4 regions of the Mesorhizobium sp. B2-4-2 genome follow, and region 3 is predicted to be linked to each of the others. Evidence: riboswitches for the same ligand, from Rfam matches in the RefSeq annotation. Region 3 holds a riboswitch; each other region holds the start of a gene.
The links. A riboswitch is a leader RNA that binds a small molecule or an ion and turns the genes downstream of it on or off. The one in region 3 is predicted to bind cobalamin.
Positions count from the first base shown of each region.

Region 1: another riboswitch for cobalamin. It lies ahead of FJ942_RS14910 (ABC transporter ATP-binding protein); the one in region 3 lies ahead of FJ942_RS15810 (DUF1636 family protein).
Region 2: another riboswitch for cobalamin. It lies ahead of bluB (5,6-dimethylbenzimidazole synthase); the one in region 3 lies ahead of FJ942_RS15810 (DUF1636 family protein).
Region 4: another riboswitch for cobalamin. It lies ahead of FJ942_RS27115 (aromatic ring-hydroxylating dioxygenase subunit alpha); the one in region 3 lies ahead of FJ942_RS15810 (DUF1636 family protein).

Region 1 is NZ_VFVM01000005.1:380,635-385,831, reverse strand. Features, by position in the region: gene FJ942_RS14920 (Gfo/Idh/MocA family oxidoreductase) at 1-313, opposite strand, end outside; gene FJ942_RS14915 (LacI family DNA-binding transcriptional regulator) at 495-1,520, shown strand; cobalamin riboswitch at 1,583-1,792, shown strand; gene FJ942_RS14910 (ABC transporter ATP-binding protein) at 2,049-2,837, shown strand; gene FJ942_RS14905 (ABC transporter substrate-binding protein) at 2,877-3,824, shown strand; gene FJ942_RS14900 (iron ABC transporter permease) at 3,833-4,852, shown strand; gene FJ942_RS14895 (MarR family winged helix-turn-helix transcriptional regulator) at 4,981-5,197, shown strand, end outside.
Region 2 is NZ_VFVM01000001.1:413,904-419,100, forward strand. Features, by position in the region: gene ribB (3,4-dihydroxy-2-butanone-4-phosphate synthase) at 1-411, shown strand, start outside; gene FJ942_RS02010 (MFS transporter) at 462-1,685, opposite strand; gene FJ942_RS02015 (TetR/AcrR family transcriptional regulator) at 1,806-2,411, shown strand; gene bluB (5,6-dimethylbenzimidazole synthase) at 2,457-3,209, opposite strand; cobalamin riboswitch at 3,258-3,438, opposite strand; gene FJ942_RS02025 (histone deacetylase family protein) at 3,560-4,486, shown strand; gene FJ942_RS02030 (exodeoxyribonuclease VII small subunit) at 4,490-4,741, shown strand; gene FJ942_RS02035 (DUF2277 domain-containing protein) at 4,840-5,106, shown strand; gene FJ942_RS02040 (pirin family protein) at 5,147-5,197, shown strand, end outside.
Region 3 is NZ_VFVM01000006.1:160,013-165,209, reverse strand. Features, by position in the region: gene FJ942_RS15820 (cobaltochelatase subunit CobN) at 1-128, opposite strand, end outside; gene cobW (cobalamin biosynthesis protein CobW) at 145-1,197, opposite strand; gene FJ942_RS15810 (DUF1636 family protein) at 1,200-1,646, opposite strand; cobalamin riboswitch at 1,684-1,888, opposite strand; gene FJ942_RS15805 (winged helix-turn-helix domain-containing protein) at 1,918-3,117, opposite strand; gene FJ942_RS15800 (NADH-quinone oxidoreductase subunit A) at 3,451-3,816, shown strand; gene FJ942_RS15795 (NADH-quinone oxidoreductase subunit B) at 3,807-4,388, shown strand; gene FJ942_RS15790 (NADH-quinone oxidoreductase subunit C) at 4,393-4,995, shown strand; gene FJ942_RS15785 (four helix bundle protein) at 5,030-5,197, shown strand, end outside.
Region 4 is NZ_VFVM01000018.1:66,096-71,292, reverse strand. Features, by position in the region: gene FJ942_RS27120 (hybrid-cluster NAD(P)-dependent oxidoreductase) at 71-1,171, opposite strand; gene FJ942_RS27115 (aromatic ring-hydroxylating dioxygenase subunit alpha) at 1,191-2,438, opposite strand; cobalamin riboswitch at 2,569-2,771, opposite strand; gene FJ942_RS27110 (DUF680 domain-containing protein) at 3,251-3,448, shown strand; gene FJ942_RS27105 (DUF680 domain-containing protein) at 3,518-3,754, shown strand; gene ugpC (sn-glycerol-3-phosphate ABC transporter ATP-binding protein UgpC) at 3,842-4,954, opposite strand; gene FJ942_RS27095 (alpha-glucosidase) at 4,980-5,197, opposite strand, start outside.

The DNA.
Region 1 (5,197 bases), on a different contig from region 3:
CATTGTCCGGGCTGTCGGCCAGCGGCTTTTCCGTCAACAGATGACAGCCATGGGCAAAGGCCGAATTCGCCACGGCGCGACGGGCGGCAGGCACGACCACGTCGAACACCGCATCGGGTCTGGTCTGGGAGAGAACGACGTCGAGATCGGTCCCGATCGCGACCCCGGCGAGGTCGTATTCGCGTGCCCGCTGGCGCGCCCTGTCGGCGTCGAGGTCGACGAGACCGACGATCTTGACGGCAGGGGATTGGCTGATGGCCTCGAGCCAGGTTTTGCTCATGGCTCCGCACCCGACCAGGACGACGTGCATCATCCAGCGCTCCTCCGGCCAACCCCTCCTGGCTGGCACCCACGGCAGTCCGTAAATGACTTCCGTAAACGTTTACGATGACACACCCGATGGCATATATTGTCAATCGGATTTGTACCGTCGGCTCTGAAACGCCTTGGCCGCACGACCGGCTGGTGCTAGCCAGAAGCAGGAGGGGGAGGTCTTGGCGTCCAGCATTCACGATCTTGCGCGACACCTGAACATTTCGATCGGTACAGTCTCGCGCGCGCTTAACGGGCGCGCCGACGTGAACGCCGAGACACGCCAGCGCGTGCTCGAGGCGGCCCGGAAGCTCAATTATTCACCGAACCACTCGGGCAGGAACCTACGCCGCGGCACCACCCATGCCGTGGCTTTCATGCTGCAGCCGCATCCGGGCGACCAGCAGTATGGCGAGCCGTTCTTCATTCCGTTCCTCACCGGACTGCAAGCGACATTGGCCGAGTGCGGGCTGGACCTGATCATCGTCATGGGCGCGCCGGCGGATTATCAGCAGGAGCGGCTGCGCCGCGTCGTCGAGACGCGTCGTGCCGATGCCGTCGTACTGGCCTGGACGCGGCGCGAGGACGATCGCATCGACTATCTGAGCAAGGCCGGCTTTCCCTTCGCGACGCTCGGCCGAAGCCGGTCCGGCGACGACAGCTATCCCTCTCTGGATCTGGATTTCGAGAAGGCGGGCGCCGATGCGGTCGACCGGCTGGTTGCGCGTGGCCACCGCCGCATCGCCGCCATCCGGCCGTCGCTTGACCTGAATTTCGGTTATCTGTTTCTGGAGGGTTATTGCAAGGCGCTGCGGCGGCACGGCATCGAAGTCGATCCCGGCCTGATTGTGGACGGTTTTATCAACGAAGCCGGTGGCTACGCGGTGACACCGCAAGTCATGCGGTCGAAGGATCCGCCGACCGCGATTATCTTCAACAACGACTCGATGGCGCTCGGCGGCTGCAAAGCGCTCGCCGAAATGGGGATCAAGCCCGGGCAGGATGTCGCGGTGATCGTCATCGTCGACACGCCGCTCTGCCGTTATTTCTCGCCGGCGCTGACCGGCTTTCGTCCGAGCCTTGACCCGATGGGGCGGCGGCTCGGCGAAATCCTGCTCGCCTCGCTCCCGGCTTTCGCCGGCGCGAAAGGGCCAGAGATCATTCGCGAGGTCTGGCCGCTGGAACTGGTGGCGCGCGATAGTGATTGACCACAAGTTTGTATCGTTATAACAGAACATGCATCGACCTTGCCTCGACGGTGCCTGCATCCTAGGCTGCGACTCGTGATGGTCCCCGCGCCGCAAGGCGAGGGGTGAAAAGGGAACATGGTGAGGCCCGATTTTCGGGTCGAAGCCATGGCTGCCCCCGCAACTGTAAGCGGCGAGCAAAATCCGAGAAGCCACTGGCCGGCAAGGCTGGGAAGGCAGGATGGCGCAACGACCCGCGAGCCAGGAGACCTGCCATCTGCATGGGTTGACCGGACGGGGTGTGCCGGGAGGAGACGCGGGGTTCGGTCTTGTCGACCGGTTCAAGCCAGCTTCCTTCCGTCGCCATTTTTGAAAGTGACGGAAGTTGGACGGCTCCATCGATCGCATTCACTGCATTCCCATGCATCGCATCATCGTGTGCACGCTTTGCCGCGATATCGCCACCGAGGTGAATTCAGGCCAGCGTCCGGCAGGATTGGCAAGCAAGACGCTGGCCCGTATTCCGGCAGGCCCTGCAAGGAATTGCCCATGACCGCGCCGCTTCTCGAGGCCCGCGACCTGGCCGCGGCGGCGGATGGCCTGCATCTGGTGCATCCGGTCAGCCTTTCGGTGGCGGCGGGCGACCGTCTCGCCATCATCGGTCCCAACGGCGCCGGCAAGACGACATTGCTGCGCATGCTGTCGGGCATGCTGCGGCCGAGTTCGGGCGAAGTGAAGCTCACCGGGCGCCTGCTGGACAGGATTTCGACCGCCGAGCGGGCGCTGCACATCGCCGTCGTCGGCCAGACCGATCAACCGGATCCACGGCTGGCGGTGATCGATTATGTCGAGCTCGGCCGGGTTCCGCATACCGGCCGCAGGCACAGGAGCGAGGAACGCGACATTGTCGTCGAGGCGCTGCGCCGGACCGGGCTGTTGCCGCTGCTTGGCCGCACCATCGGCTCGCTGTCGGGCGGCGAGCGCCAGCGCGCCCAGCTTGCCCGCGCCATCGCACAGGAGCCGAAGATCCTGTTCCTCGACGAGCCGACCAACCATCTCGACCCGCGGGCGCGCAGCGAGTTGCTCGAACTGGTTGCAGGCCTCGGCATGACCGTGATCGCGGTGCTGCACGATCTGGCGCTGGTGACGCCTTTCGCCACCAGGGTCGCGGTGATGAGCCATGGCCGGTTGCATGTGCTGGCGCCGCCACGCGAAGCACTCACTCAGCAGCTGATCCGCGAGATCTTCGGTGTCGACGTCTTTAGGTTGCGCCACCCGACGGAGGACCGCGAGCTGACGGTGTTCGAGGTTCCGAACCGTGCCGCGCCATCTTCGTGAGCGCAGATCCAATTCCCGTGCAACGAAGGAGCAACATCCGTGAAACGCCTTGCCGTGTCTCTTGCCTTCTCCCTGCTGGCCTCTACGGCCTTCGCCTTTCCGGTGACGGTCGACAGCTGCGGCAAGTCGCTGACCTTCGACGCGCCTCCAAAGCGCGCTGTCATTCACGATCTCAACATGGCCGAGATGGCCTTCGCCCTGAAGCTGCAGCCGTCGATCGTCGGCCTGACCGGCATCACCGGATGGTACAAGGTCGGCCCCGAATTCAAGGCCGAGCAAGGCTCGATCCCGGAACTGGCGCCCAAATATCCGACGCTGGAAAACCTGGTCGCTGTCGAGCCCGACTTCTTCTTCGCCGGTTGGTACTACGGCATGAAGCCGGGCGGCGAGGTGACGCCCGATACGCTGGCGCAACACGGCATCAAGACCCTGGTGCTGACGGAAAGCTGCGTCCATCTCGACAAGAACCGCCCCGCCGCTTCGATGGATCTGCTCTATGGCGATGTCGAGAAGCTGGGCAAGATCTTCGGCAAGGAGGCCGAAGCGGATAAGCTCGTCTCCGGCTGGAAGGCGCAGCTCGCCGAAATCACGGCCAAGGTCGGCGCCCGCAGGGGAACGCGCGTGTTCCTCTATGATTCCGGCGAGGACAAGCCGTTCACATCAGGCAAGTTCGCCATTCCCAACGCCATGATTTCCGCGGCCGGCGGCGACAACATCATGGCCGACATGGACACCAGCTGGGGCAACACGGATTGGGAGACGGTGGCCTCGCGCAATCCGCAATTCCTCATCCTGCTCGACTATCAGGATGGCGGCGGCTACCGGAAGCTGCTCGATTTCCTGAAAGCGCATCCGGCAATGAAGGAGACGGACGCGGTCAGGAACGAACGCTTCGTGGCGCTTCGCTATGCCGAACTGACACCCGGGCCGGCCAATATCGACGCGATCGGCAAGATTGCCAGGGCGATGCATCCGGAAGCGTTTTAACCGGGAACATGACTTTGCGGCACAAGGCATTCCTATTGGCCATGACGGCGGCGGCGTTGGCAATCGCCGCGTTCGCGCTGCTGTCGATCGCCTATGGCTCGACGATGATTCCGTTGGGCGACGTCGTTGCAGCACTTGGCCATGCGATCGGATTGAAGGGGCATGACGTGTCCGGCCCGGTCGGCAGGATCGTCGTCGACCTCAGATTGCCGCGCATAATCCTGGCCATCTGTGTCGGCGGCGGCCTGGGCGTGGTCGGCGCGCTGTTACAGACGGTGACGCGCAACGATCTTGCCGATCCGTTCCTGTTCGGCCTCTCGTCGGGAGCCGCCGCCGGCGCTGTCTCCGTCATCACCGTCTTCGGCGACAGTTTCGGGATCTGGACGCTACCGATCGCTGCGTTCACCGGCGGTATTCTGGCGGCTTGCGTTGTGCTTTTGCTGGTTGCGCGGGTGAGGGGACAAGGCCCCGAACGGCTGATCCTCGCCGGACTTGCGGTCTCCTTCATGTTCACCGCATTGACCAATTACCTGGTCTTTGCCGGTGACCAGCGCGCCGCCCATTCGGTGCTGTTCTGGACGATGGGCGGGCTCGGCCTTGCGCGGTGGGACAATATCTGGCTGGGTGTGCTTGGGGCCGGCACGATTGCGGCGTACGGGCTGTGGAATCATCGCCGGCTGGACGCTTTCCTGGCCGGCGAAAATGCCGCCGAAAGTCTTGGCGTGCCGGTGGCGCGAATGCGACGGACGACGTTTCTGGTCGCCGCTTTTTCGACCGCGATCCTGGTTTCGGTCGCTGGCGTCATCGGCTTCGTCGGCCTCATGATCCCGCATCTGTCGCGGCCGCTGGCCGGCGCGCTGCATCTGCGCCTGATCGTAAGTTGCGCGCTGTTCGGGGCGGTGCTGTTGCTGGCAAGCGACCTTCTGGCGCGCACATTGCTGCCGCCGCAGGAACTGCCGATCGGCATCATCACCAGCTCGCTCGGCGCCTTCTTCGTTGTCACCATGCTGATCCGCAACCGCTTGTAATGGGTGTCGCGGCGGCCGAAATCATCGGACGCAGCCATGATTGTGCTGCACGGCTGCCATGCACGTTTGCCGGCTTCTGGAACAATGCCGGACTTGAATGATAAGCACGCTTATTATATATGCCACTCATGGTTTCCGAAGGCGTAGACAGATTGGGATTTTTGATCCACGACGTGCAGCGGCTGATGCGAAAGCGCTTCGAAGCGCGCGCCAGCGGCCTTGGCCTGTCCTCGGCGCAATGGCGCCTGATGGTTCGCGTCGCCAAGGAAGCGGGCGTTTCGCAGGCGCGGCTTGCCGAACTGCTTGAAATCGAGCCGATCAGCGTCTCGCGGCTGGTTGACCGGA
Region 2 (5,197 bases), on a different contig from region 3:
CCCTGGGATTCCATGCATCATGTCGCCGTCGTCTTCGGCGACATCCGCGATGGGGAAGAGGTGCCTGTGCGTCTGCACTCCGAGGACGTGGTGACCGACGTCTTCGGCACCAGCCACCGGCTGGACGCCATCATGAAGGCGATGGGCGAGCGCAAGCGCGGCGTCATCGTCTATCTGCGCGAGGGCTCGGTCGGTGTCGCCCACCAGGAGCGCAACCGGCCGGCGAGCGGCGACCGGGAGGACCACGAAGAGGCGCGCCGCCGCGAGAATGAATGGCGCGAGATCGGGCTCGGTGCTCAGATCCTGAAGGATCTCGGCATTTCCTCGATCAATTTGATCGCCTCGCGCGAGCGCCACTATGTCGGCCTCGAAGGTTTTGGCATCCACATCGCCAAGACCGAGATTCTCTAGGTTCGACGGCGGCAATAGCGTCCGATCCGCTGAACCGGACGCGTCATGGTTCATTCCGCGGCAGCGACGGCCGCTTCACACCCATCCAACTCGCATTTGTGAGTGGCAAGACTGCGCTGGCCGAGCAGCACCGTGACCAGCGCGATGCCGCCCGCGACCACCGAGACCCAGAACCCGTTCTGGGCGCCGAACGCATCCACCACCGCGCCGGCGGCGAAAGAGCCCAGCGCCATGCCGATGCCGATTCCCGTTGTCACCCAGGTAATGCCCTCGGTCAGCATCGCTTCCGGCACATGCCGTTCGATCAGGCCGAATGCCGTGATGAAAGTCGGCGAGATCGCCACGCCGCTGATGAAGACGGTCAGCGCCAAAATCGGCACGCTGTCGGCGGTGAGCGGCAAAATCGTGCTGACTGCGATGATGGCGACCGCGACGGTCAGCTGGCGCTGTAGCGGCGTCTTGAGGTTGAGCGCGCCGACCACGATGCCCAACACGAACGATCCCAGCGCATAGACGCCGATCACCAGGCTTGCGGCACCGGCTTGGCCGAACTCCTTGGTGATCGCCACCGTGCTCACTTCCGTCGTCGCGAAGGTCGCGCCGATGAAGATTAGGGCGAAGGTGATGATCTGTACCGGCCGCAGGCGGATTGCCGAGCCAGTCGAACCATGGTCCACCGGCCGCACTTTCGGCTCCGTCGATCGCTGCAGGATGAATGCTATCGAGCCCAAAGCGAGAAACAACGTGCTCGCCAGCATGCCTGCTTCCGGAAACAGCGCCGCACTGAGGCCCACCGACAGCGACGCGCCGGCGATATAGACCAGTTCGTCGGCCGCCGATTCGAAGGCGAAGGCGGTGTTCATCTCCGGCCGGCCGCGAAAAAGCTCGGTCCAGCGCGCGCGCACCATTGCCGGCATGCTGGGCATGGCCGCTGCCAGCAGCGCCGACACGAACATTGTCCATACCGGCCAATCCTGGTTGGCCGACGCAATCAGCAGCAGGAATGCCAGCACGGAGATGATGGTGGTGGGCACCACGATCCATGTCTGGCCGAGGCGGTCGACCAGCCTGGAGATCTGCGGCGCCAGGAAAGCGTTGGCCAGCGCGAATGTCGCCGAGACGGCACCCGCCAGCCAGTATTCGCCACGCGTCTGCGACAGCATCGCCACGATGCCGATCGGCGCCATGGCGATCGGCAGGCGCGCCATGAAGCCTGCAGCGGCAAAGCCCTTGGCGCCAGGGGCTCGAAAGATCTCGGAATAGGGGTTCTGCATGATCCGTTCCTCGACAAAAGGCGATTCGGAAATTACATACGATGCGTATGAATACTAAATAGATCATACGTCGCGTATGTCAATTGGCATACGTGACGTATGTAGATAAGGCCAGAAGAGATGCACAAGCCCCGCAGGGAAATGATCGCCGAAACGCGCGCCAAATTGATTGCCGCGGCCCGGCATGCGTTCGGAACGATCGGTTATGCCGAGGCATCGATGGATGATTTCACCGCATCGGCAGGGCTGACGCGCGGTGCGCTCTATCATCATTTCGGGGACAAGAAGGGGCTTTTGCAGGCGGTTATCGCCGAGATAGACGCCGAGATGGCGGCACGGGTGAATGAGGTTGCAGCGAAAGCACCGACCCGCTGGCAAAGCTTCGTCGACGAATGCACGAGCTACATCGAAATGGCGCTGGAGCCGGAAATCCAGCGCATCATGTTTCGGGACGGTCCGGCCGTGCTGGGGGATCCCGCGCAATGGCCGAACGCCAATGCCTGCGTCGCGTCGATGACCGATCACCTGACGACGCTGCAGGGCGACGGGGTGGTTGTCCCGGGCGTAGACCCCGAGACCGCGGCACGGCTGATCAACGGGGCGAGCAGCCAGGCGGCGCAGCGGATCGCCAATTCGAACGACCCGGAAGCGACGTCGAAGACCGTGGTGGCGGCATTCAAGCAACTGCTCGAAGGATTGTTGAGGAAGGATGCCGGAGCCGCCTGACGACGGCAGGCCGCCGGCAGCGCGCTGCGCATGCCGTATCGGCAATCAAATCAAGGGTTTGTCAGACTTTTCGCATGTTGCCGCCTTGAGGCGTGCGATCGTTGATTTGAGCGGAACTTCGCCCTGTCCGCAAAACGTCTCGCTCATGATCAGCTCGGGCAGCGGCAGCCGCCGCCCCCAGCCATGTGTTTCGAGGTCCGGTTTCGGCGCGAACTCCGAGACACGGCCGACACAGAGATAGGCCACCGGCGTCACATGCTCGGGAATCGACAGAAGGCCTTTCAACGCCTGCGCCTCGATAATGCTGACCCAGCCAACGCCGACGCCTTCGGCGCGCGCCGCCAGCCAGAAATTCTGCACCGCGCAGACCGTGCTGTAGAGATCCATCTCGGGATTGTGCCAGCGTCCCAGCGGCGAACCCTGTGAGCGTCGGCGGTCGCAGGTGATACAGATATTGAGCGCGCTTTCGCAGATGCCTTCCAGCTTGAGCTTGCGGTAGAGCGCCCGCCGCTCTTCCTCGATCGCCGGCAATTCCTGCTCGCGCGCCGCGAGGAACAGGTCGCGCACCTGTTCCCGTCGTTCGGTGCCACGAATGACGATGAAATTCCATGGCTGCATGAAGCCGACCGATGGCGCGTGATGGGCGGCAAGCAGCAGCCGCGCCAAGACCTCGTCGTCGACGGCCTCTGATGTAAAATGGCTGCGGACATCGCGCCGCGTGAACATGGCGCGGTAGACCGCATCGCGCGCCATCTGGTCGAATCCGTCACCCACGGGGATGGTCATATTGTCCGGCATCGCTTGTCCCCTTGCGATTGCAATCAACTGCCGTCCGCCTGACCATGCGGATGACGATGCCTGCCAGGCCGGTCTTCTGGCTCGGGATCAACCCGCATCCGGCGCCTTCCCGTCATCGACAGTGGCATTTACCGGCGCGGTCCCCCTTACAGCGTTGGGCACGCCACGGTATCAAACCGTGTTCCCGATTCTCCCGCTCGCGGCGGGCACCAGGCAGTGGCGGGGACTTTACGACGAAGCCCCTGCGCCGCCAATCCCCGCGGCGACGCGAACGGACGCAAGCGCGATTTTCCCCAACCATCAGGCCGCAACGCATGGCCATCGCCGCGCCGGGGCACTAGATAGGGAGCATGGCCACTCGTCTCTACACCCATCCGATCTTCCTCGAGCACATCACGCCACCCGGCCATCCGGAGCGGCCGGACCGCTTGCGCGCCATTGAGCGCGTGCTCGACGACGAGGCTTTTGCCGCGCTCGACCGCCTCGAGGCGCCACAAGGCGATGAGGCCACCATTCTCTACGCGCATCCCGAGGATTTCGTCGAGCGGGTACGCGCCGCCATTCCCGAGACGGGCATCGCCCGCATCGATGCCGACACAACGGCCAGCCCGAAGAGCTGGCAGGCGGCGATCACCGCGATCGGAGCCGCCAACGCCGCCGTCGACGACGTCTTTGCCGGCAGGGCAGACAACGTTTTCGTCGCCGCCCGGCCGCCCGGCCATCATGCCGAGAAAGCGACCGCGATGGGCTTCTGCCTGTTCAACACGGCGGCCATCGCCGCACGTTATGCACAGCGCAAACACGATATCGAACGTGTCGCCATCGTCGACTGGGACGTGCATCACGGCAACGGCACGCAGGATGTTTTCTGGGACGATCCGTCCGTGCTTTATTGCTCGACGCACCAGATGCCGCTCTACCCCGGCACCGGAGCAAAGAACGAAACCGGCGCCGGCAACATCGTCAACGCGCCGCTTGCGCCGCAGACCGGCAGCGAGGCGTTCCGCGATGCCTTCCTGTCGCGCGTGCTGCCCTCGCTCGACAATTTTGCACCCGACCTGATCATTATTTCGGCCGGCTTCGATGCGCATCATCGCGACCCGCTGGCCGAGATCAACCTGACCGAGGATGATTTCGACTGGGCGACCGGCCAACTCATGCAGCGCGCGGCGCGCCACAGCGGCAACCGGCTCGTCAGCCTGCTCGAGGGCGGCTACGATCTGCAAGGATTGGCATTTTCGGTCGCCGCCCATGTCGGGCGACTGATGAAAGGATGAATGATGGCTGGTGAAACCAACGAAGACGTCAAGGCGATGAGCTTCGAACAGGCTCTCGACGCGCTGGAGAAGATCGTCGATGATCTGGAGCGTGGCGATGTGCCGCTCGACCAGTCCATTAGGATCTACGAGCGCGGCGAGGCGCTGAAGGTGCATTGCGACCGGCTGCTGAAGGCGGCCGAGGACAAGGTGGAGAAGATCAGGCTGTCCCGCGACGGCAAGCCGGTCGGGACGGAGCCGCTGGACGCGGATTGAGGCACGCAGCCGTCTCTCTGGTTTTTGACACGATCATGATTGAGGATAGAACGCGTCCCGATTGAAACGGCTCCAGGACAAGAGGAGATACGGAAGCGATGTGCAGAAACATCAAGACCCTGTTCAATTTTGATCCGCCGGCGACCAACGACGAGGTGCGCGATGCAGCCCTTCAATTCGTTCGCAAGCTGAGCGGAAGGACGCGGCCTTCGAAGCAGAACCAGCACGCATTCGACCATGCCGTCGAGGCCATCGCGGCGTCGGCGCGCGAGCTTCTCGATTCGCTTGAAACCAACCAGCATCCGCGCAATCGCGAGGAGGTTGCGGCCAAGCTGCGGGCGAAGGCGGCGATCCGCTTTGCCTGATCTGGCCAAAGCAGCCATCGGCCGCTGACAAGGAGAGTTCATGAGCTTCTTTCCCGGGAAGGATCCTGAAGCCGGCGATGCCTTTGCCAGC
Region 3 (5,197 bases):
GCCGCTGCCAGTCCGGCCAGGTCGCTGTCCGTGAAGGACAGCGCCACCATTTCCGCCGGCGTCTGCCGCAGATCGACCGGCTCGGCGAGATCGTCGAGCGAGGCGGATGTGGTGGTGAGGATGTGCATCGCGGTCGGTGTTGCCTCAGCCGGCGAGGATATGCTCGATCGCCGGGCGGTTCAGCCCCTTGAGGCCGATGACGACCAGGCGCGAGCGGCGGTCGTCGTCAGCCGTCCAGGCGCGGTCATAATAATGATTGACGCGCGGACCGACCGCCTGCAGCAACAGCCGCATCGGCTTGCCGCCGACCTCGACGAAGCCTTTCACCCGCAGCACGTTCTCCTGTTCGGCGGCGGTCGCGACGCGCTTTGCCAGGTCGTCCGGGTTGGCGATCGAGGGGATGTCGACGATGAACGTATCGAAGTCGTCGTGCTCGTGGTCGAAGGCGCCGTCATGATGGGACTTGCGGTTCTCGATGTCGTCCTCGACGGCGAGGCCTAGCCCGAGCAGCACGGACGGATCGACCTTGCCATGAGCCGTCGGCACGACCTTCACGGCGCGGGCGGAGTGTTCGCCAATGATGGCGTTGGCGCGAGCCGAACCTGCGGCATCCATCAGGTCGCTCTTCGACAGGATGATGAGGTCGGCGCAGGCGATCTGGTCCTCGAACACCTCCTCGACGGGGTCGTCGTGGTCCAGTGTCTGGTCCTGCGCGCGTTGCGCCTGCAGGGCGTCCATGTCGTTGGCGACGCGCCCCTCGGCCAATGCCGGACCGTCGACCACGGCGATTACGCCGTCGACTGTCACCCGGCTCTTCACTGTCGGCCACTGGAAGGCCTGGACCAGCGGCTTGGGCAGAGCCAAGCCTGAGGTCTCGATCAGGATGTGGTCGACCTTCGGCGTCAGCGACAGGATCTGGTCGAGCGCCGGGACGAAATCGTCGGCGACGGTGCAGCAGATGCAGCCATTGGCCAGTTCGACGATGTTTTCCTCCGGGCAGGTGTCGATGCCGCAGCCCTTGAGGATCTCGCCGTCGATTCCGATGTCGCCGAATTCGTTGACGATGATGGCGATCCGCTTGCCGCCCGCGTTCTCCAGGAGATGGCGGACCAGCGTGGTCTTGCCGGCACCCAGGAAGCCGGTGACCACGGTACAGGGGACGCGGGAGAGAGTGGCGGCGGAAACTGCGGCGGTCATGATCAGTCCTTCAGCATGTCGAGGGGAGGAATGCGGGCGACGAGGCCGCGCTTGAGGGAATCCGGGCGACCACGCCACGGAATGAGGCCGTTGGTCGAAGCGGCGAAGAGTTTCGCGCCGGTGACGAGATCGGCGCCGCTGGCGATGTTCAGGTCGCCGAAGACATAACTCCAGCAGCCGTCGCGAAGAATCGCCGCACTGAGACGGCGCTTGCAGTTGCCGAGGCATTCGACGGTGCGGACACGGACATTGTCGGCCGTTGCGGCTTGGCGCGTATCTTGAGCCAAAACTTCGCCGGCGCGGGGATGGGCATCGGAACCGGTCTCGTCGCGGCAGGAAGCGCAGATGATAACAGTGACGCCGGCCAAGGCGTCGCTATCGCCAGACAAGTCGCTATCGCCAGACAAAATGTCCGCTGTTTCAGCCGGGAAACTGCTGTCGCGTTCCAAATCGGGCTCCTTGCCCGGAAAACCCGCCGGGCGATCGGATTCTTATGTCTCAGACGGCAGGTCTCCTGGCTCGCGGGTCATCGCCTTCGTGCCGCCTTCCCGGGACCGTCCCAGTGGTTTTCGGCCTTGGCTCGTCGCTTACAGTTGCGGGGACAGCCGCGGATTTGAAATCGAGATTTCGCACCGCATTCCCTCTTGGCTCCTCCCTTTGCCGAGAGGAGACCGTCTGGAATGGATTTAGGCTCTTGCAGGCGGCGGTGTCAACGCGCGTCTACGACACGGCAATGTCGGCGAGCGGCTGCCCAAGGTCGCCGGCGGGCGTAACCTCGATCCGTTCGAGGCCGAGCCAGCCCTGCATCTGCGTCAATTCCTGGAAGAGTTGCGCGGCGGTTTCAGGCGGCGCGCCGGGCTCGGCATAGGCCGCGTGGACGCGTAGCACGCTGGCCGGCCGGTCGGCCTTGAGGTCGACGCGCGCCACGATCCTGTCGCCGAGCAGGAACGGCAGGACGTAATAGCCGTATTGCCGTTTTTCGGCAGGGGTGTAGATTTCTATGCGGTAGTGGAAATCGAACAGCCGCTCCGTGCGCGAGCGCTCGAAAACGACCGGATCGAACGGCGCCAGCAAGGCGCGGGCCTCGATTTTTCGTGGAATACGGGCCTCCTTATGGAGGTAAGCCGGTTTGTTCCAGCCCTCGACACGCACCGGCACCAGCTCGCCTGTTTCAACCAGCTCCTCCAGCCGGCCCTTCATGTCGGCCGGCGACAGGCGGAAATAGTCGCGCAGGTCGCTTGCTGTCGCGACGCCATGAGCGCGGGCGGATATCCGCAGCAATTCCCGATGCGCGTCCTCGGCAGACGGCACCGGCAGATCGAGGATCGCCCGCGGCAGCACGCGCTCGGGCAAATCATAGAAGCGTTCGAAGCCACGGCGGTGCGCGGTGGTGATGCGTCCTGCCCAGAACAGCCATTCGAAGGCATGCTTGGCGTGGCTCCAGCCCCACCAGCCGCCGGATCCTTTCTGGCCTTCGAGCGCGGAAGCGGCGATCGGGCCGCGCTCCGCGACCTCGCGGTAGATCTCTTCTATATAGGCGGCGTGCTCGCGGCCCCATTTGGCGAGACCCAGATACATTTCATCGCCACGCTCGGCGCGCTGCATGCGCCAACGCATCAGGGGATAGGTCTCGACCGGCAGGAAGGAAGCCTCGTGCGCCCAGTATTCGAAAACCGTGCGCTTGCGCGTGACGGCGGCGTTGTCGAGCAAGGCGAACGGGTAGGGACCAAGGCGCGAATAGAGCGGCATGTAGTGAGCGCGCACCACCGCGCTGACGGAATCGATCTGCAGCAGGCCGGTACGCGAGAGCACACGGGCGAAGTGGCGTCGGTCGGGCGTGCCGGCGGGGCGGGGATCAGTGAACCCTTGGGCGGCGAGCGCGATACGCCGGGCCGTGGCGAGCGAGATATTTTCCTTCATTCGGATGCGACTCTGATGGCTTGTTGAGCGTGGTTCGGACAGTTGATTCCGGCCATGCTAGCAGGGTTTTGGCGGCAACTCTGTCAGGAGAGAAAAGTGGAGTAAAAAGCGAAGGAAATCAAACAGGAGCGGATCGGACCAGTTTCTTCCCTTATGCCGTCCAGGCCAGTGTTTTGAACAAGGTTTGACTTGCTTCGCCGGAAGCGCTGCGCTAACCCTCGCCGCGTTGCAGCAAAGGCCCCTTAAAACGGTTCAGCGGTTAAACTGTCACGCTTCCGCAATGGGGTCTGGTGCTGTAATCAAAATGGATTGGCGCCAACGGAAAGCCGCAGCATGAACGCACTTCTCAGTTCGTACCTGCCCATCGTCCTGTTTATCGCAGTGGCGGCGGCTGTCGGCGTCGCGCTCATCGTGGCGCCGTTCCTGGTGGCCTACCGCAATCCCGACCCGGAAAAGCTTTCCGCCTACGAATGCGGGTTCAACTCGTTCGATGACGCCCGTATGAAGTTCGACATCCGCTTCTACCTGGTGTCGATCCTGTTCATCATCTTCGACCTGGAAGTGGCCTTCCTGTTTCCGTGGGCGGTGTCGTTCTCGAAGATCGGCATGCTCGGTTTCTGGTCGATGATGGTGTTTTTGGCGGTGCTGACCATCGGCTTTGCCTATGAATGGAAAAAAGGAGCGCTCGAATGGGATTGAGCGACAGTTCCGGCACGCTCGTCGCGCCGAAGCCCAAGGGTCTGATCGATCCCAATACCGGCAGGCCGGTTGGGTCCGATGATCCGTTCTTCCTCGAAATCAACAACGAACTCGCCGACAAGGGCTTTCTCGTCACCTCGACCGAGGCGCTGATCACCTGGGCGCGCAGCGGCTCGCTGATGTTCATGACCTTCGGCCTCGCCTGCTGCGCCGTCGAGATGATCCACACCTCGATGCCGCGCTACGATTCGGAGCGGTTCGGTGTTGCTCCTCGCGCGTCTCCGCGCCAGTCCGACATCATGATCGTTGCCGGCACGCTGACCAACAAGATGGCCCCGGCGCTGCGCAAGGTCTACGACCAGATGCCGGAGCCGCGCTACGTCATCTCGATGGGCTCCTGCGCCAATGGCGGCGGCTATTACCACTATTCCTATTCGGTGGTGCGCGGCTGCGACCGCATCGTGCCGGTCGACATCTATGTGCCCGGCTGTCCGCCGAGCGCCGAAGCGCTGCTCTATGGCATTCTTCTGCTGCAGAAGAAGATCCGCCGCACCGGCACGATCGAACGGTAAATCCATGGCCGCATCCCTGAGCGAACTGTCGACCTATCTCGGCGAAAAATTGATTGGCCGCGTCAATGAAGCAGTGTTCGCCTATGGCGAACTCACCATCCATGTCGAACCGCGCGATCTGATCGAAGTGGTGACTTTCCTGCGCGACGATCCGCGCTGCCAATTCATCTCGGTCATCGATGTCTGCGGCGCCGATTATCCGTCACGGGCCAAGCGCTTCGACGTCGTCTATCACCTGTTGTCGCCGAAGCAGAACGTGCGTATCCGCATCAAGGTGCAGGCAGACGAGGAGACGATGGTGCCGTCGATCACCGGCGTCTATCCCGGCGCCGACTGGTTCGAGCGCGAGACCTACGATCTCTATGGCGTGCTGTTTTCGGGTCACCCCGATCTGCGGCGCATCCTCACCGATTACGGTTTCGACGGTCACCCGCTGCGCAAGGATTTCCCGCTGACCGGCTTCGTCGAGGTGCGTTACGACGACGAAGCCAAGCGCGTCATCTACGAGCCGGTGGAACTGAAGCAGGAATTCCGCAATTTCGATTTTCTGTCCCCATGGGAAGGCACCGATTACGTGCTGCCAGGGGATGAGAAGGCGAAACAGTGAATAGGGAAGTAGTCAGTAGTCAGTAGGGGAAGAATTGGAGCAACGGATCGAATCCTATCGGGACTTGAAAGTGTGGCAATCAGCGATGACGCTTGCTGAAGACTGCTACCGTTACACCAAGGAATTTCCGAAGGAAGAGATCTACGGCATGACCTCTCAGATGCGCCGATCGGCGGTTTCGATCGCAGCGAACGTCGCAGAG
Region 4 (5,197 bases), on a different contig from region 3:
AGCGTGTCGCATCGAAATGGGCTCATGCGACGCGCTTTAAGCGGCGTTGCAGACCGCCGAGCGCCGTCGGTCACGCCTCGATATCAAGCGCCGAAAGCGGCTTGGAGCAGCAGGCGAGAATGAAGCCGTCCTCGATCTCGTGATCGAGGATGCCGCCATTGTGGCTCATCTCGACCTCGCCCGAGAGCTTCTTGACCTTGCAGGTTCCGCACAGGCCGAATTCGCACGCGGCGGGGATTCTGACTCCCGAGGCGCGCGCCGTCTGCAGCACCGTCTGGCCGGCGACGCATGCGGCATCGACATCCGAAATCGAGAACCGGATCGGCGTCGCGGCTTCGACAGGAATGGCTGCGCCGTCTCCAGTCGGCGAGGCGAACGGCGCCGGAATTTCCTCCACCAGCGGCGCTGCAAAGCTCTCCTGATGGTATCTCGCCATGTCGAAGCCGGCGGCTTCGAGCATGCCGCGCACGGCACGCATGAAGGGGTCGGGGCCGCAGCAGAAGATTTCGCGCTCTCGGAAATCGGGCGCCAAAAGCGGCAGCCGGATGGCGTCGATGCGGCCCATATGGCCGAACCAGCCTTCCCGGCTCGACCGCTCCTCGATCATGAAACCGAGCGACAGGCCGGGCATGCGGCTGCCGAGCAATTCCAGCTCCTTGCGGAAGATGATCTCTTCGGGGCGGCGGGCGCAGTTGACGAAGCCGACATCGGTCCATGGCGCGCAGTCGTTCAGCCAGCGCAGCATCGACATCATCGGCGTCACGCCGGAGCCGGCCGAGATGAACAGATATTTGGCCGCCGGGTGGCTGTGCAGCGAAAAGTCTCCGGCCGGCCCATACGCCTTGACGTGCGAACCAGGCCTCAAATGGTCGAACATCCAGCGTGTGCCGGTGCTGCCGGCCTGCGCCTTCACCGTCACCGCGATCGAGAATGGCCGTGAAGGCGAAGACGACAGCGTGTAGGTGCGCATCAGCAACCCATCCGCTGTCGGCAGTTCCAGCGTCACGAACTGGCCCGGCTTGTAGCGGAACCAGGTCTGGTTGTCGGAGCGGAAGGTGAAGGTCTTTACATCAGGCGCCTCGTCGCTCACGCCGATCACTTCCAGCACCTGGAGCCTGTCGTTCCAGGGCGCCATCTGATCGAGATGGCGATAGAGGCCGAGATACGTCATCGCATTCATCCCTTACCTCTCAAGCAACGCTGCGCAGGGCCGGCCGGCCGTCTTCGGCGAGGCGCGGACCGATGAAACGCGCGTACCAGTCGACGAACTGGATGACGCCGCCTTCGTGCAGTTCGGAATAGGGGCCGGGTTCATAGGCCGGCGACAGGATGCCGAAGGCGTTTTCCTCGACGATGCGACGATCCTGGCCGTTGGTCTCGGTCCAGACATGGGTGAGTTCGGCAAGGTCGTAGTCGACGCCCTCGACCGCGTCCTTGTGAACCAGCCATTTGGTCGTCACCGCGGTCTCGGTGGCGCTGATCGGCAGCACGCGGAACGTGACGGCGTGGTCGCCGAGGATGTGGTTCCAGGTCGTCGGATAGTGATAGAGCAGCAACGAGCCGATGCGGTCGGTGGCAACGCTGTCGGACAGGTTCTTCTTGACCGCGTGTTTTCCCGTCATCGTGTAACTGACGGCATCGCGCAGCAGCGGCGCGCGGATGGCACGGTATTGTCCGGCCGGGTCGATGCGGAACTTGCTCGGCAGGCCGGCGGCCTCGCATTTGGCCCAGTGAGCCAGCATCTCCGGGTCGCTGTCGGCGCCTTGCACGCCAGTCACGGTCGGCGCCTCAGGAAAGGTCTTGCAGAGCTCCGGATGGTTGCCGGCGCAATGATAGCATTCGCGGTTGTTTTCCCAGACCAGCTTCCAATTGCCCTTCTCGACGATGGTGCTCTCGAAGGCGACCTTTGCTTCGCGCAGCCGGTGCGGCAGCAAATAGGGTTCGATCATCATCCGCATCGGCGCGAAATCCGCCGGCTCGTCGGCGAGGCAAATGAAGGTGTAGCCGCCGACGCTTTCGCAGGCGACCGGCTTCAGGCCGAACTGGCTCTTGTCGAAACCCTCGGCCATCTGCCTGGCGAACAGCAGCCTGCCGTCCAGTTCATAGGTCCACTGATGGTAGGGGCAGACGAGCTTTGCCGCCGTGCCCTTGTCTGTGTTGCAGACGCGGCTGCCGCGATGGCGGCAAGAATTGTGGAAGGCGTTGATGTTGCCCTTCTGGTCGCGCACCAGCACGACAGGATAGTCGCCGATCTGCACCGTAATGAAGCTGCCGGGCCTGGGCAGTTCGCAATCATGGCCGATGAACAGCCAGTCGCGGTACCAGATCAGCTCCATGTCGAGCTTGAAGTAGTCGGCGTCGGTATAGAAGGGCTGCTCGAGTGAGAAGCCGTCCCTGCGGCCTTGCAGCCGTTTCAGCATGTCGTTGCGCGCATCCATGTCCTGTCCTCGCATTGAAGTCCTGTCCTCACATTGAAGGACTGAACGGAGGGGAGAGAGGAAGGATCAAGCCGCGCGCCGGCTTGCGCCGGACATGCACCATCCGCCTCTTGACCGCCCGCCGCGATCAGTCGAGTCCAACATCTCGGGCTGGTTTCCGGGCTCTGGAGCTGTCCTTGCGGACTGTCGCGACACCTTCCCAGGCCTTTGCCCAGTGGTCTCCCGTTGCGACCTGAACTCCACCACCGTTGCGGGGGCAGCGCCGGATTCTGACCGGCTTCCCAATTCTCCGCCTCGTCGTCACGCGGCGGCACCTGAGATGGCAGGATCTAACCATGATCGCCGGCTTGTCGTCGGCATGAAAACGACATCGCATCCATGCCGCGCGACACGCACTGAAAACGGTGCGGCCGCCGTTGCAGGGGCAGAAAGCCTCAGGTCGCCGCCTCGGATTCCGTCTCGTGGCGGAGGCAAAAAGGTTAACGGTTTCGAAAAGTGACTATTAGCGCCCTCTAAAATCGAACCGAACGGTTCGTTTCTGTTGACGATGCGTGCAGGACGGTGTGAACACTGGGCCTTCGACACAGTTGGTGATCGCGCGGTCTGTTAGAATAACTATCTGATAACAAATGGAAAAAAACGAATGTAGAAGGCCCTGGCACAATTTCAAGTGGTGGAAACTTGGTCCACACGGAAAAACTTCGTGATTGGAAATGGCGGTATGGCTTTCCCACATCGGGGCTGTCCGAACGACGCGATTTCCTCCCAAGACACGCCGCTAGACGGACGGAAAAATACTGGAGTATCAAAAAATGAAAAAGATCATTCTCACTGCCGCCGCCCTTCTGGCTGTTTCCGGCAGCGCCTTCGCTAGTAGCGACCATTATGGTTCGAATGCCCCTGCGGCCACCGCCGTCGACAGCTCGTACACCGCTTCGACCAAGAAGTCGGAACCGGCTGCCCAGACGCCTGTCCAGGGTGCCGATCGCAACCTCTTCGGCAACAACTAACAGCCGATCTCCAGTTGACGGCGGGCCTTCCGCCGTCCTGGCGAAATTCGAAAATTCAGGAGACTTGAAATGAAGAAGATCATCCTTGCTGCCGCCGCCGTTCTGGTGGTGTCGGGCAGCGCTTTTGCCGGCAGCGACAACTATGGCTCCAATGGCGCCAACCAACCTGCCGTCACCTCGGTCGACAATGCGCACACGGCTTCGATCCGCGACAGCGGCTCGCCCGTCTACAAGCTGCTCAATTCGTCGGGCGATGTACACAAGTCCGCCCCTCAGGGCAGTGACCGGAATCTCTTCGGCCACTAACAGCCGAAGCTGACACCAAACACGAGCGGCGGGCTTTGCCCGCCGCTCCTGTTTTTGCGTGACCGGCAATTAATTCATGGCCTGCTCTCAGGCCGCTTTCGCTTCCGTCTCGTGCAGCGCGAAGGATCGTCCATCCGCGTCGAAGATATGAAGGTCTCCGGCGTCGGCGCTCAGCCGCAGTGTCGCCCCGCGCTTGACCTCGACATTGCCCGGCAGCTTGGTCACCAGCGGCAGGTCGGCGCGGCCGATGTCGACATAGACGAGTTGCACCTCGCCGAGCTGCTCGACATAATCCACCGTTCCTTCGAACAGATAGTCCGTGCCGCCGGCGATCGTCAGGTCCTCCGGCCGCACGCCGAAGCTCACCGACGCGCCCTTGGCCGAGGCCGGCGTCGCGATCGGCACCGTAGCCTTGCGGCCGCCGACATGACTGATGGCGGTCGGATTGCCCGATTTGTCGATGGTCGCCGGCAGGATGTTCATGGCCGGCGAGCCGATGAACTGGGCAACGAACAGATTGCCGGGTTTCTTGTAGAGTTCCATCGGCGTGCCGACCTGCTCGATATGGCCCTCCTTCAGCACCACGATGCGGTCGGCCAGCGTCATCGCCTCGACCTGGTCGTGGGTGACATAGATCATGGTGGTGTTGGGCATCGATTCCTTGAGCTTGGCGATCTCGATGCGGGTGGCGACGCGCAGCGCGGCGTCGAGGTTCGACAGCGGTTCGTCGAACAGGAACACCTTCGGGTTGCGCACGATGGCGCGGCCGATGGCCACGCGCTGGCGCTGGCCGCCCGACATCGCCTTGGGGAGGCGGTCGAGATAGTTGGTCAGCTGCAGGATCTCTGCCGCCTGGCGCACGCGCTTGTCTATCTCGGCCTTGCTTTCCTTGCCGATCTTCATCGAAAACGCCATGTTGTCGTAGACCGTCATATGCGGATAGAGCGCGTAGGACTGGAACACCATGGCGATGCCGCGTTTCGACGGCGGCACGTCGTTGACCACCTCGCCGGCTATTCTGAGCTCGCCCGAGGTGATCTCCTCGAGCCCTGCGATCGAGCGCAGCAATGTCGACTTGCCGCAACCCGACGGCCCGACGAAGACGATGAACTCGCCCGATTTGATGTCGAGGTCGATGCCGTGCAGAATGTTGAGATTGCCGTATGATTTCTTCACTTGCCTCAGCGTGACATCGGCCATGTTTCCCTCCAGTGGTCCCTAGAATTCAGTCGATGCGCCCGAACCAGGCGCCGTAGCCGCCGAGGCGGATGGAGCCGGAGCTCTGCTGTCCCGAAAATCCGTGTCCGGGCAAAGGTTGCAGCGATCGACCGCCAAGGTCAACCTCCGCTGGCCCGGATCCCAGGTTGAAGACGCAGACGATCTGCTCGTTGCCCGCGCGGCGCGTGAAGGCGACAGTGTCGCCCTGGCTTTCGATGAAATTGA